2 regions of the Alcanivorax sp. VBW004 genome follow, and region 1 is predicted to be linked to the other one. Evidence: predicted binding sites of a transcription regulator. Region 1 holds the regulator's gene; the other holds the start of a gene.
The links. Region 1 encodes LexA, which represses DNA repair genes until DNA is damaged. Its sites were predicted from a motif close to TACTGTNTANNTANACAGTA; they were not measured.
Positions count from the first base shown of each region.

Region 2: the regulator LexA is predicted to act here: its motif matches at 1,815-1,834, upstream of hrcA (heat-inducible transcriptional repressor HrcA).

Region 1 covers NZ_WNHC01000001.1:2,311,353-2,316,988, forward strand. The annotation lists gene rlmKL (bifunctional 23S rRNA (guanine(2069)-N(7))-methyltransferase RlmK/23S rRNA (guanine(2445)-N(2))-methyltransferase RlmL) at 247-2,361, shown strand; gene F1529_RS10540 (glutaredoxin family protein) at 2,358-2,579, shown strand; gene F1529_RS10545 (TatD family hydrolase) at 2,673-3,506, opposite strand; gene F1529_RS10550 (DUF1499 domain-containing protein) at 3,454-3,870, opposite strand; gene lexA (transcriptional repressor LexA) at 3,926-4,540, opposite strand; gene F1529_RS10560 (cyclic nucleotide-binding domain-containing protein) at 4,862-5,512, shown strand; gene F1529_RS10565 (universal stress protein) at 5,563-5,636, opposite strand, start outside.
Region 2 covers NZ_WNHC01000001.1:1,449,093-1,454,728, forward strand. The annotation lists gene recN (DNA repair protein RecN) at 1-1,236, opposite strand, end outside; gene F1529_RS06610 (RDD family protein) at 1,267-1,794, opposite strand; gene hrcA (heat-inducible transcriptional repressor HrcA) at 1,943-2,992, shown strand; gene grpE (nucleotide exchange factor GrpE) at 3,330-3,908, shown strand; gene dnaK (molecular chaperone DnaK) at 4,107-5,636, shown strand, end outside.

The DNA of each region.
Region 1 (5,636 bases):
CCCTTTCACAGATAGCGGTACCGAAAAATGGCCCCTCGGCTAAAAACGTAGCCAAGTAGCGGGGCCGACACATTCAGTATGGGAAAGCGGTAAGGTGGTGTCGAATACCATGTAGCAATATGGTCAGTGCTGGTTAAGCATATGACGTATAAAGGACAGGTTGATGACCGTTTGTGTAATGCCATGAAAAACAAGTAGTTAGTTTTTCGCATAGGGCATGAATCAGTCACTTAAGAGGATTTGGTAATGGAATTTGTGGCCACCTGCATGCCAGGCCTGGCAGATTTGCTCAGTGACGAATTGTCTTCACTGGGCATATCCGTAACAGAAGCTGGGCGGGCTCATGTGAGTTTCTCCGGGGGCTCGGCGGACGCCCTCAAGGTGTGCCTGTGGTCTCGCCTGTCCGAGCGGGTGCTGTTGCATCTGGCGACGCTGGGGGTGACGCCGGACATTGCTCCGGAAAAGCTGGCGGCTAGTCAGGACTGGCTGTCGCTGGTAGCGAATGACGCCCCTGTACACGTGCATATTGAGCACGGTGCGGAAGTGCGTGGCGATAACCGGATCAGTGCCAAGCGTTTTATCCAGGCGCTGCCCGAGCAGTTTACGATTTCCCGGGAGCCGAAGGGTAGCTGCTGCATCCGTGCCCGCCTGGACCTGAACGAAGCGCACTTGTGGCTGGACCTGGCCGGTGAGCCCCTGCATCGCCGCGGCTACCGCCTTGCGGGCGGTCGGGCGCCACTGCGTGAAACCCTGGCGGCGGCCATGTTGTGGGCCATTGGTTGGGGTAAAGCAGAGCGACCCCCTGCCTTGCTGGACCCGTTCTGTGGCAGTGGCACCCTGGTGATAGAGGCGGCCCTGATGGCTGCCGGGCGCGCCGCCGGTGCCCAGCGTCAGCACTACGGCTTCCAGCACTGGCGGGGTTGTCGTCGCCAGCTGTGGCTGGATGCCCAGAAGGAGGCGGGGGAGAGCGCCAATCGTCCGGTGCCTGCGCTGTCGTTGAAGGGGTTTGATGCTGATGGCAAGACTTTGCCGTTGGCGTTGCAGAATGCCGAGCGCGCCGGGGTGCGCAATGCGATCCATTTTGAGCGCCGGGAGCTGGGTGCGTTGCGACCGCGTGACTTTGCGGCCAACGGCATTGTGGTGGGCAACCCGCCCTGGGGCGAGCGTCTGGACGAGAAGCAGCAGGCGGGCTGGCTACACTATGCCATCGGCCGGATTCTGGCGCTGCGCGCGCCCGGTTATCAGGCGTTACTGTTGGGCGCGGATGTGGACGTGATGGACCGTTCCGGCATGAATCTGGAGCGGCAATGGCGCTTGAAGAACGGGCCGTTCAATAATTTTATTCGCCTGTATTCACCGCGTAAGCCGACGCCACCTGCTGTGGCACAAGTCGCCGACGAGGGCGCATTCAATGTCCCGGAAGGTGCGCAACCGTTACTTAACCGTTTGCGTAAAAACGGCAAGCACTTGCGTCGCTGGCTGGAACGGGAGGATATCCAGTGCTATCGCCTTTACGACCGTGATCTACCGGAATTCAACGTGGCGGTGGATATCTATGGCGACCAGGTGCTGGTGCAGGAATTCAAGGCGCCGAAAACGATTGATCCTGAAAAGGCCAAAGCGCGGCGTGACTGGGCGGTAACCGCGGTGCGTGCTGCCCTCGGCGTACACCGTGAGCAGGTGCACTTGCGCACACGCGAGAAGCAAAAGGGCAACCAGCAATACCAGAAGCTGGATACCCAGGGGCACTACCGGGTAGTGCGTGAAGGCCAGGCTCAGTTGCTGATTAACCTGCAGGACTACCTGGATACCGGCCTGTTTCTGGATCACCGTCCCACGCGTTTGCGCATTGCGGAGCAGGCCAGCGGGAAACGCTTCCTGAATCTGTTTGCCTACACCGGGTCGGCCACGGTGCATGCTGCCGTGGGCGGCGCCAAACGCACGGTGACAGTGGATTCGTCGAAGCGTTATCTGGACTGGACCGCCTGCAATCTGGCGGCCAATGGCTTCTCCACCGACCAGCACGAGCTGGCTCGTATGGATGCCATGCGCTGGCTGGATGAGTGCAAGGAACAGTTTGATCTGGTGTTTTGCGATCCGCCCACTTTTTCCAACAACAAATCACGCAGTGACTTCGTGGTGGAAGAGCATCATGGCGATTTGATTCGCAAGATCATGCGTTGCCTGGAACCGGGTGGGGTGTTGTATTTTTCCTGTAATTACCGCCGTTTCCAGATGGATGAAAGCATCAGTAAATGGTTCGACGTGGAAGATATTTCTCGTTGGAGTATCCCTGAAGATTTCCGCCGAAATGAGAAAATCCATTACTGTTACGCGATTCGCCATGTGGAGGATGCATGACGGTTGTGCTCTACACCACCCTGGGTTGCCACCTGTGTGAGCAAGCGAAGGAACTGGTGGCCATGGTGAATCCGGGGCTGGTGCTTACCCCGGTGGATATCGCTGAGGATGATGCCTTGATCGAGCAGTACGGTGAGCGGATTCCGGTGTTGGTGCGCGAGGGCAAAGAGCTGGCCTGGCCGTTCGGTGTGCTCGATGTGCAGCAGTTCCTGTCCTGATGTGGGGGCCGGGTGGTGCCGCCCAGGCTCTCTGTGCCCTTGGCTAAACCCGGCCCGCAGCCCTTGCGGCTCCGTGATGGAATGACGGGCCGGTTAGCGAAATAACGCTAACGCATTTTGATAGGTCATGGCGGCCACGTCCTGTGTCTGCTGCCCGCGTAGCTGTGCGACCCGCTGGCCAATCCAGGGGAGTAGTGCCGGTTCGTTACGGCGTTTTTTCGGGGGAGGCTCCGGCAGGTCCCGGGGTAGCAGGTAGGGGGCGTCAGTTTCCAGCAGCAGGCGCTGATCCGGAATATTGGGCACCAGTTCTGCCAGTGGCTTGCCGCGGCGCTCGTCGCAAACCCAGCCGGTAATGCCGATATGGCAATCCAGATCCAGATAGTCAAACAGAGCCTGACGCGACCCGGTGAAGCAATGCACGACGGCGCCGGGCAGATCGTCGCGGAACGCTTTCAGGATAGGCAGAAAACGCTCATGGGCATCGCGCTCATGGAGGAAAACAGGCAGTTTCATCTCTGCCGCCAGCGCTAGCTGGGCCTCGAAGGCGCGCTCCTGGTCCGGTCGTGGAGAAAAGTCCCGGTTGAAATCCAGTCCCATCTCACCTGCAGCTTTCGTCTGCTCATGGGCGAGCAACTCGTGCAGTTCTTTTTCCAGGGCAGGCGAGTAAAAGCGGGCGCTGTGCGGGTGCAGCCCGGCGGTAGCAAACAGGGTGGGATGTTCGTCGGCCAGGGCAATGGCGGCGCGTGACTCGTCGATGTTGGTACCGGTAATCAGTTGCCAGGCAACCCCGGCCGAGGCCGCCCGTTCAATCACCGTTTCGCGATCGTCGTTGAATTGCCGGTCGGTCAGGTTAACCCCGATATCGGCCCATTGATCAGACGCGGTGTTCTGCGTTTCCGAAGGCGTGTTGCTGTGAGGTGCGGTCATCGGTGTCCTGTTCAGATAGCTGCTCGCGCAGGGATTCTACCCGACGACGGTTCGCACCTAAATCCCAGTAGCCTGTCCGCGAGGCCGAGCGCACTTCCACCACACCGTTATCGCGAACATAGAAGGTCACATCGTCCACAAACCGCAGAACCCGGCTGGTGAAGCGAGCCTGGATGCGTGACTGACCTACCACGTCATAGTCCACACGGGGCAGGTTGCCAAGCAGGCTTTCCAGCTTTTTCAGGCTGCTTTGCCGGTCGGCGCCTACCTGTAGAGGAGCGACTCGCTTGTCGGCCTGTGTCGCCAGGCTGGACACACAGTTGGGTGAGTCCGGACAGGGCGCAAGAAGATGGGTATCAGCCATGGCAAATGCACTCCATACAATCAGGCAAGTGCCTATACCCGTGTGGATACAGGCTTTAATAAGAGTTCGGATCACGAATCAGCCCCACGAAAATGCCTTCGATGATAAGTTGATCAGCGGGCACCTTGATCGGCTCATAGGCTTCGTTGGCCGGCAGCAGGGTGGCGCTGGATTTATTCAACTTTAAGGTCTTCACCGTGACTTCTTCGTCAATGCGGGCCACTACGATTTCACCCGTGCGCGCCACATTGGATTTGCGTACCGCAATCAGGTCACCGTCGAAGATACCCGCATCTACCATACTGTCGCCCTGTACCTTCAACAGGTAGGTAGGGCGTTGCTTGAACAGCCCCTGGGGGACCGGCACGGTGCGTTCCACGTTTTCGATGGCTTCGATGGGAACGCCTGCGGCGACCCTGCCGACGATGGGCAGTTCTTCTTCGCCCCAGTAGGCGTTATCCAGCAGCTGAATGCCCCGCGAGCGGTCACTGTGCAGCTTGATATAGCCCTTGCGTTCAAGGGCACGGAGATGATCCGAGGCCGCATTCTTGGACTGGAACCCCATGATGTCGGCAATCTCTGCACGGGTGGGGGCCATGCCGCTGTCCGAGAGGCATTCGCGGATGCAATCGAGAACCTGCTGCTGTCGGTCGGTAAGTTTGCTGCTCATAACCTTCTCCCTGTTTCCTGCAGAGTGGAGTGCCCGCCGGTGGCCGTGCAGGCAACCTTGCCGGGGTCGTATTCATCCCATGCCTGTCACGGGTGGCTGTAGGCATTTGTATGGTTGCGTGCCTGGGCTTGTAAGTCGTGGCTGACAGGCAGTGCTACATTCTGGATGCTAGCACAGGCACTGATAATATGAACAGTGTTATTTGAACAGTTGTCGGGCGAGGTTTTATCCCGCTTTTACGTCCATGTCGTTGCTCTGTTAAGGCGCGGGTACTAGCATGTGGAGTTGATAGAAATGCCATCAAGACAGTGGGGATAATGGATGGAGCAGGCCAATAATAACGATTTCGGCCAGCAACGGCGGCGCCAGCTGTTGGCTGGTGTGCCGTTTTTTAATGAAATCGCCCGGGATGATCAGGACGAATTTGAACAGCTTGAAAAGACTACCCGCCTTTGGGTGGCGGCTTCCGGAGAAAGCGTCATTCGGGCCGGTGATGTGGATTCCACTCTGTATTTTCTGCTTCGGGGGCAGCTGGAAGTGCTCTCGGACACCGCGCCGGAATCCCCGCTTTATTATGTATCTCCGGGGGAGGTCTTCGGCACCCTGTCCATGCTGTTAGGGACACCGCGCAGTGCCACGATTACGGTGGCAGACAACGCCCGCGAAGCGGTGTTGGCGAGCCTGGATTTCAATGAATTCAATGACGATGATGGCCCTTATTCGCTGGCGACCCGATTGGCGTTTTTCCATATGATTGTTCACCACATTCGCTGGACACTGGAAGTGAAGCGAATGCAGGCGCCGACCCATGAACTGGTGCATTCCATGCGCAAGCTGCCGGTTTTTCACGGAGAGAAGAACAGCCCGGAAGAGCTGGCCGCGTTGAAGGTGCAGGCCCAGGGGCTGGCTGAATTGCTGTGCCGCTGGAATGGAGAAGGGCAGGCGAGCACCGGCACACTACAACTGACCTGATTCACGCTTGCGCCAGCTTGCGTGCGGAATTCCTTTACGGCTCGTTGCGGCTACTGATCGACCTTGACGGCCAGTACGTCGCAATGAGCCCCGGGCACCAGGCCGCGTGCGGTCGAGCCCAGCA
Region 2 (5,636 bases), 860 kb from region 1:
GAATTCCACCTCTTCCAGGCCGTCGGGCGTGGGGCTGCACTCACTAAGGCGAGCATCCAGCTGGGCCGCTTTCATGCCCAAGGCGGTGAGTTGTTTCTGGACTTGCTGGCTGAGGGTCTTGGCGGCGCTGCGGCGGGCCTTGCTGAGCTTGCGGGCGTTGTCCATGTAGTGTTGCTGGGCGCTGCTTTCCTGTTCGGCCAGGGCGTGCAGGTGGGCATCCACATTGCCCAGCGCGTCGGATTCGGCCAGCAGGCTGCGATGATGCTCCACCAGTTCTTCCGGGCGAATGCGGTGTTTGCGGGCCAGGGTGTAGCACTGGCTCAGGCGTTCTTCCACCTGGATCAGACGGGCTGGGTCCAGATCCAGTTTTTCCAGGTAATGACGCAGATCATCGGCGGCGGCTTCCACTTGCAGACGGGCGGATTCCACGGTGTCGGCAATGCTGCCCAGGCCGTCGTCGTTGTTGCGGGCGTCATCCAGCCAGTGGCTGACCTGGCTGAGGTGGTCGTTGCAGGTGCCGTCCTCGCCTTCATAAAGCGCGTTCAGGGATTGCTGGCAGACGCGGATCAGGCTTTCTGCGTTGCCCAGCCGCTGCTGTTCCTGCTCCAGCTGTTCCAGCTCGCCGTCTTGCAGGGCGAGGGCATCGAGCTCCTCCAGCTGGAAGCGCAGCAGCTCTTCCTTTTCGTTCTGTTCGCGGGCCTGATTAAGGGCCTCGTCGTGGGCGCGGCGGGCTTTCTGCCAGTGGCGCCAGTGCTCGCGCACGCTGTTGGCCAGGTCGCGGGCGTCGGCAAAGTTGTCCAGCAGCTGGCGATGGGCGTCTTTTTTCAGCAGCGCCTGATGTTCGTGCTGGCTGTGGATGCTGATCAGGCGCTCGCCCAGCTCGCGGACTTCCGCCAGCGGGGTGGGGGTGCCGTTTACGTAGGCCCGAGAGCGGCCGTCGGCACGCACGGTGCGGCGCAGCAGGCACTGTTCTTCATCGTCCAGTTCCCGTTCGGCAAGCCATTGGCGGGCGGCCAGGTTGTTGCTCACATCAAAGGTGGCCAGCACCTCGGCGCGGTCGTGCCCGTGGCGAACGATGGAGGAGTCAGCGCGATCCCCGAGGGTGAGCCCAAGGGCGTCGATGATGACGGATTTGCCTGCCCCGGTTTCGCCGCTGATGACGGTGAGCCCGTTCTCGGGCTCCAGTTCCAGCTGGTCAACGGTGGCAAAATGACGAACGCTCAAGTGTGTCAGCATGGTGTTCCTCCGGAACAGGCAAAATCGTTGTTAAGCGGTGGTGCTCTGGGTCTGTATGACCTGGGTGCCGGCAAGGTGGTCGTGCAGGCAACGGCGGTCGGACCGGAAAATCAGTAACGGGTCGAGAATCATGATCAGGTTGATGCCGGGCAGCTGGGCGAGCACGTGGAAAACAAAATAGCGCAGGCCATAGAGCTTGCCGGCGGGCACGTTGTCCTGCTCCATGCCGACGATGCGCATGTTGAGAATTATTTTGCCGATGGTTTGCTGGCGGTTGAACAGGAGCCAGCCCTGCAGGGCCAGGAAGATCAGTTCCCCGGCGATGAACAGGCCGATGCTGGTGGTCAGGTTGATGTCGCCGTTGCCCTGCATCAGGGCGTCCCAGATGCCGGTGAAATAGATGATCGGGCCGATCACCAGTAACTGCACCAGGCCATCGATGAGAGAGCCCAGCAGGCGGTACAGGCGGCTGGCCAGTTCCGGTGTGTCGGGCTTTGCCTGGCTCTGGATAGTGCTGTCCGGGGCCTGGTAGGGGTTGTGCGGGTTTTCGTCGGTCATGATGACATCCTTGTTATGATGACTGCTCTTATGGACAGTATTGGCTAATGGTAGGGGATTCGCGCGGAGAGTGTAAGCCCCTGCTCAATGAAACCCGGCTGCGCTTCTCTATATAATAGGGAGGTGATTTTCTGGTACATATACCCCCATGACAAAGCTGGATCTTAACGAACGTAAACAACGCCTGCTGATGACGCTGGTGGAGCGGCATATCCGTGATGGCCAGCCGGTGGGCTCGAAGACGCTGGCCAGTGGCAGCGGCCTGACGGTGAGCCCGGCCACGGTGCGCAATATCATGTCGGAGCTGGAGGAGCTGGGGGTGCTGAGCAGCCCGCACACCTCGGCGGGGCGTATTCCCACGGAGCTGGGTTATCGCCTGTACGTGGATTCGCTGCTGGCGACCAGTGTTATGGAGCGCCCGGATCACCGGCATCTGAAAAAAGAGCTGCGGCAGATGCTGGCGCCGGAGCAGTCCTCCCAGGAGTTGATCGCCCAGGCCTCAAAAACCCTGGCCGAGCTGACGCGCATGGCCGGGCTGGTGGCGGTCCCGCGACGTGAGGTGTCAACGCTGCGGCAGGTGGAGTTCCTGCCGCTGTCGGGCAAGCGGGTGCTGGTGGTGCTGGTGATTAACCGCTCCGAGGTGCAGAACCGCATTATTCACACCGACCGGGATTACGATGAGGTGGAGTTGCGCCAGGCGGCCAATTACATCAATCACACCTATGCGGGCTGTGACCTGAACAGTATCTGCGATGGTTTGCTGAACACCATGAACGCCGACCGTCAGCAGATGGATGCGCTGATGCAGACGGCGATGGCGGTGGCGGACAAGGCCCTGCGCACCGAGCGGCCCGATTCCGATTATGTGGTCTCCGGGGAGTCCAACCTGATTCAGTCCGCCGAGGCGGAAAACCTGGGCCAGCTGCGAAACCTGTTTGATGCCTTCAATCACAAGCGCGATATCCTGCATCTGCTGGAGCGCTCCATGAAGGCCGACGGGGTGCAGATTTTTATCGGTCGCGAATCCGGCTTCCAGCCGTTCGAGGATTACTCGCTGATTTCCGCGCCCTACAAGGCGGATAATGGCCCGGTGGGTGTGCTGGCGGTGGTCGGCCCCACCCGCATGGACTATGAAAAGGTCATCCCCACCGTGGATATCACTGCCAAGATCCTCTCGGCAGCGCTGACCCAGCTTTAACCCGCTGTAGGAGCGCCAGTTATTCGCTGCGCTCACCCCTTCGGGGCCGTCTTCGACGTTCCTGCGCTTCGCTTGGTGAGGCGCGAAAATGCCGCGTCGAGTTGCGATAAGCGAGTTTTGAAAGGCAAAACCCTCGGTTGGCTCGTCTTCCCGGTTTTTGTGCTCTTTTGGCGCGGCCTCTTGCACCTCAGAAGCTGACCGGGGTATCCCGCGACGCTGTCAATTGCCCACTATCCACTGCCAACTGCCTTCCTCCCCCTTGAATCCCACCCGATAGTTCCCATATCTTTGCCGGCTTTCCTGAGTTAAGGCCCCGTTCGGGGATGTGGAGTGAGTAATGAGTGAGCAGGAAAAAGAACAGAAGGGCGCCGAGCCGGAGCTGGAAACGGTGGAAGAGCAGCAGGCTGCTGCAGACGCCGACGCTGAGCAGGCAGAACCCACCACGGAAGAGAAGCTGGCTGAGGCGGATGCCGAGCTGGCCAAGGTGAAGAAGGCGCTGGCTGAGGCGGATGTGCGTGCCCAGGCAGAAGTCCAGAATGTGCGCAAGCGTGCCGAGCGGGATGTGCAGCATGCCCGCAAGTTTGCCCTGGAGAAGTTCGCCGGCGATCTGCTGAGTGTGGCGGACAACTTGGAGCGCGGCCTGGCGGCACTGGATGCCGAGGACGAGGCCCTGAAAGGCGCCCGTGAAGGTATCGAGCTAACGCTGAAATCCCTGCTGGATGCGTTTGCCCGCTACAACCTGGAGCAGATCGCTCCGGCAGACGAGCCGTTCAACCCGGAATTGCATGAAGCCATGACCATGGTGCCGGTCCCCAATGTGGACCCCAATACTGTGATCGAGGTGCTGGAGAAGGGCTACCAGCTTAATGGCCGTCTGATTCGCCCGGCGCGGGTGGTGGTCAGCAAGGCCCCCTGATGATCAGGGTGGATGCCTGAGGCTGCGGCCCTGGCCCGGTTTCAGCGTCAAAGCCGTTACAAAAGTGACGCACTCAAAATCAAACAGGCTCCCTTGAAATGCCGGCAACGACCGCCATATAGGAGCCAGACGAATTAACAATTCAACTGCCTGGGGTGCCGACAGGGTCCCGGCTGGTGTGAAGGAGATAGAACGACTATGGGTAAGATTATCGGTATCGACCTGGGTACGACCAACAGCTGTGTGGCCGTGCTGGAAGGTGACAAGACCAAGGTTATTGAAAACGCAGAAGGCGCGCGCACTACGCCGTCCATCATCGCCTACACCGACGACAAGGAAACTCTGGTCGGTCAGTCTGCCAAGCGCCAAGCGGTGACCAACCCGGAAAACACCCTGTACGCGGTGAAGCGTCTGATCGGCCGTCGTTTTGAGGACAAGGTGGTTCAGAAGGACATCAAGATGGTGCCCTACAAGATCACCAAGGCTGACAATGGCGATGCCTGGGTTGAAGTGAAAGGCGAGAAAATGGCGCCGCCGCAGATTTCTGCGCAAGTGCTGAAGAAAATGAAGAAGACCGCGGAAGATTACCTGGGTGAAGCCGTCACCGAGGCTGTTATCACCGTGCCGGCTTACTTCAACGATTCCCAGCGTCAGGCTACCAAGGATGCCGGTCGCATCGCGGGCCTGGATGTGAAGCGTATTATCAACGAGCCCACCGCGGCCGCTCTGGCTTATGGCCTCGACAAGAAAGGTGGTGATCGCACCATCGCCGTATATGACCTGGGTGGCGGTACTTTCGATATCTCCATCATCGAAATTGCCGAAGTGGATGGCGAGCACCAGTTTGAAGTGCTGGCCACCAACGGTGACACCTTCCTGGGTGGTGAGGATTTCGACCTGGCACTGATCAACTTCCTGGCGGATCAGTTCAAGGCGGACTCCGGCATCGATCTGGGCGGCGACCCGCTGGCCATGCAGCGCCTGAAAGAAGCGGCCGAGAAAGCCAAGATTGAGCTGTCCTCTGCCGAGCAGACTGAAGTGAACCTGCCGTACATCACTGCAGACAGCACCGGTCCCAAGCACCTGGTGGTGAAAGTGACCCGCGCCAAACTGGAATCCCTGGTGGGTGATCTTGTGAGCCGTTCACTGGAGCCGTGCAAAACCGCGCTGGCCGATGCGGGCGTGAAAACCGCCGATATCACCGACGTGATTCTGGTGGGCGGTCAGACCCGTATGCCGATGGTGCAGAAGAGCGTTACCGAGTTCTTCGGCAAAGAGCCGCGCAAGGACGTGAACCCGGATGAAGCGGTTGCCATGGGTGCAGCGATTCAGGGCGCGGTACTGAGCGGCGACGTGACCGACGTGCTGTTGCTGGACGTGACCCCGCTGACCCTGGGTATTGAAACCATGGGTGGCGTGATGACTCCGCTGATCGAGAAGAACACCACCATCCCGACCAATGCGTCGCAGGTGTTTTCCACCGCGGACGACAACCAGACCGCCGTGACCGTGCATGTGTTGCAGGGCGAACGTAAGCAAGCAGCGCAAAACAAGTCGCTGGGCCAGTTCAATCTGGAAGACATTCCGCCGGCACCGCGCGGCATGCCGCAGATCGAAGTGACCTTCGATATCGATGCCAACGGCATTTTGCATGTGGGCGCGAAAGACAAGGCCACTGGCAAAGAGCAGACCATCCAGATTAAAGCCTCCTCCGGCCTGTCCGACGAG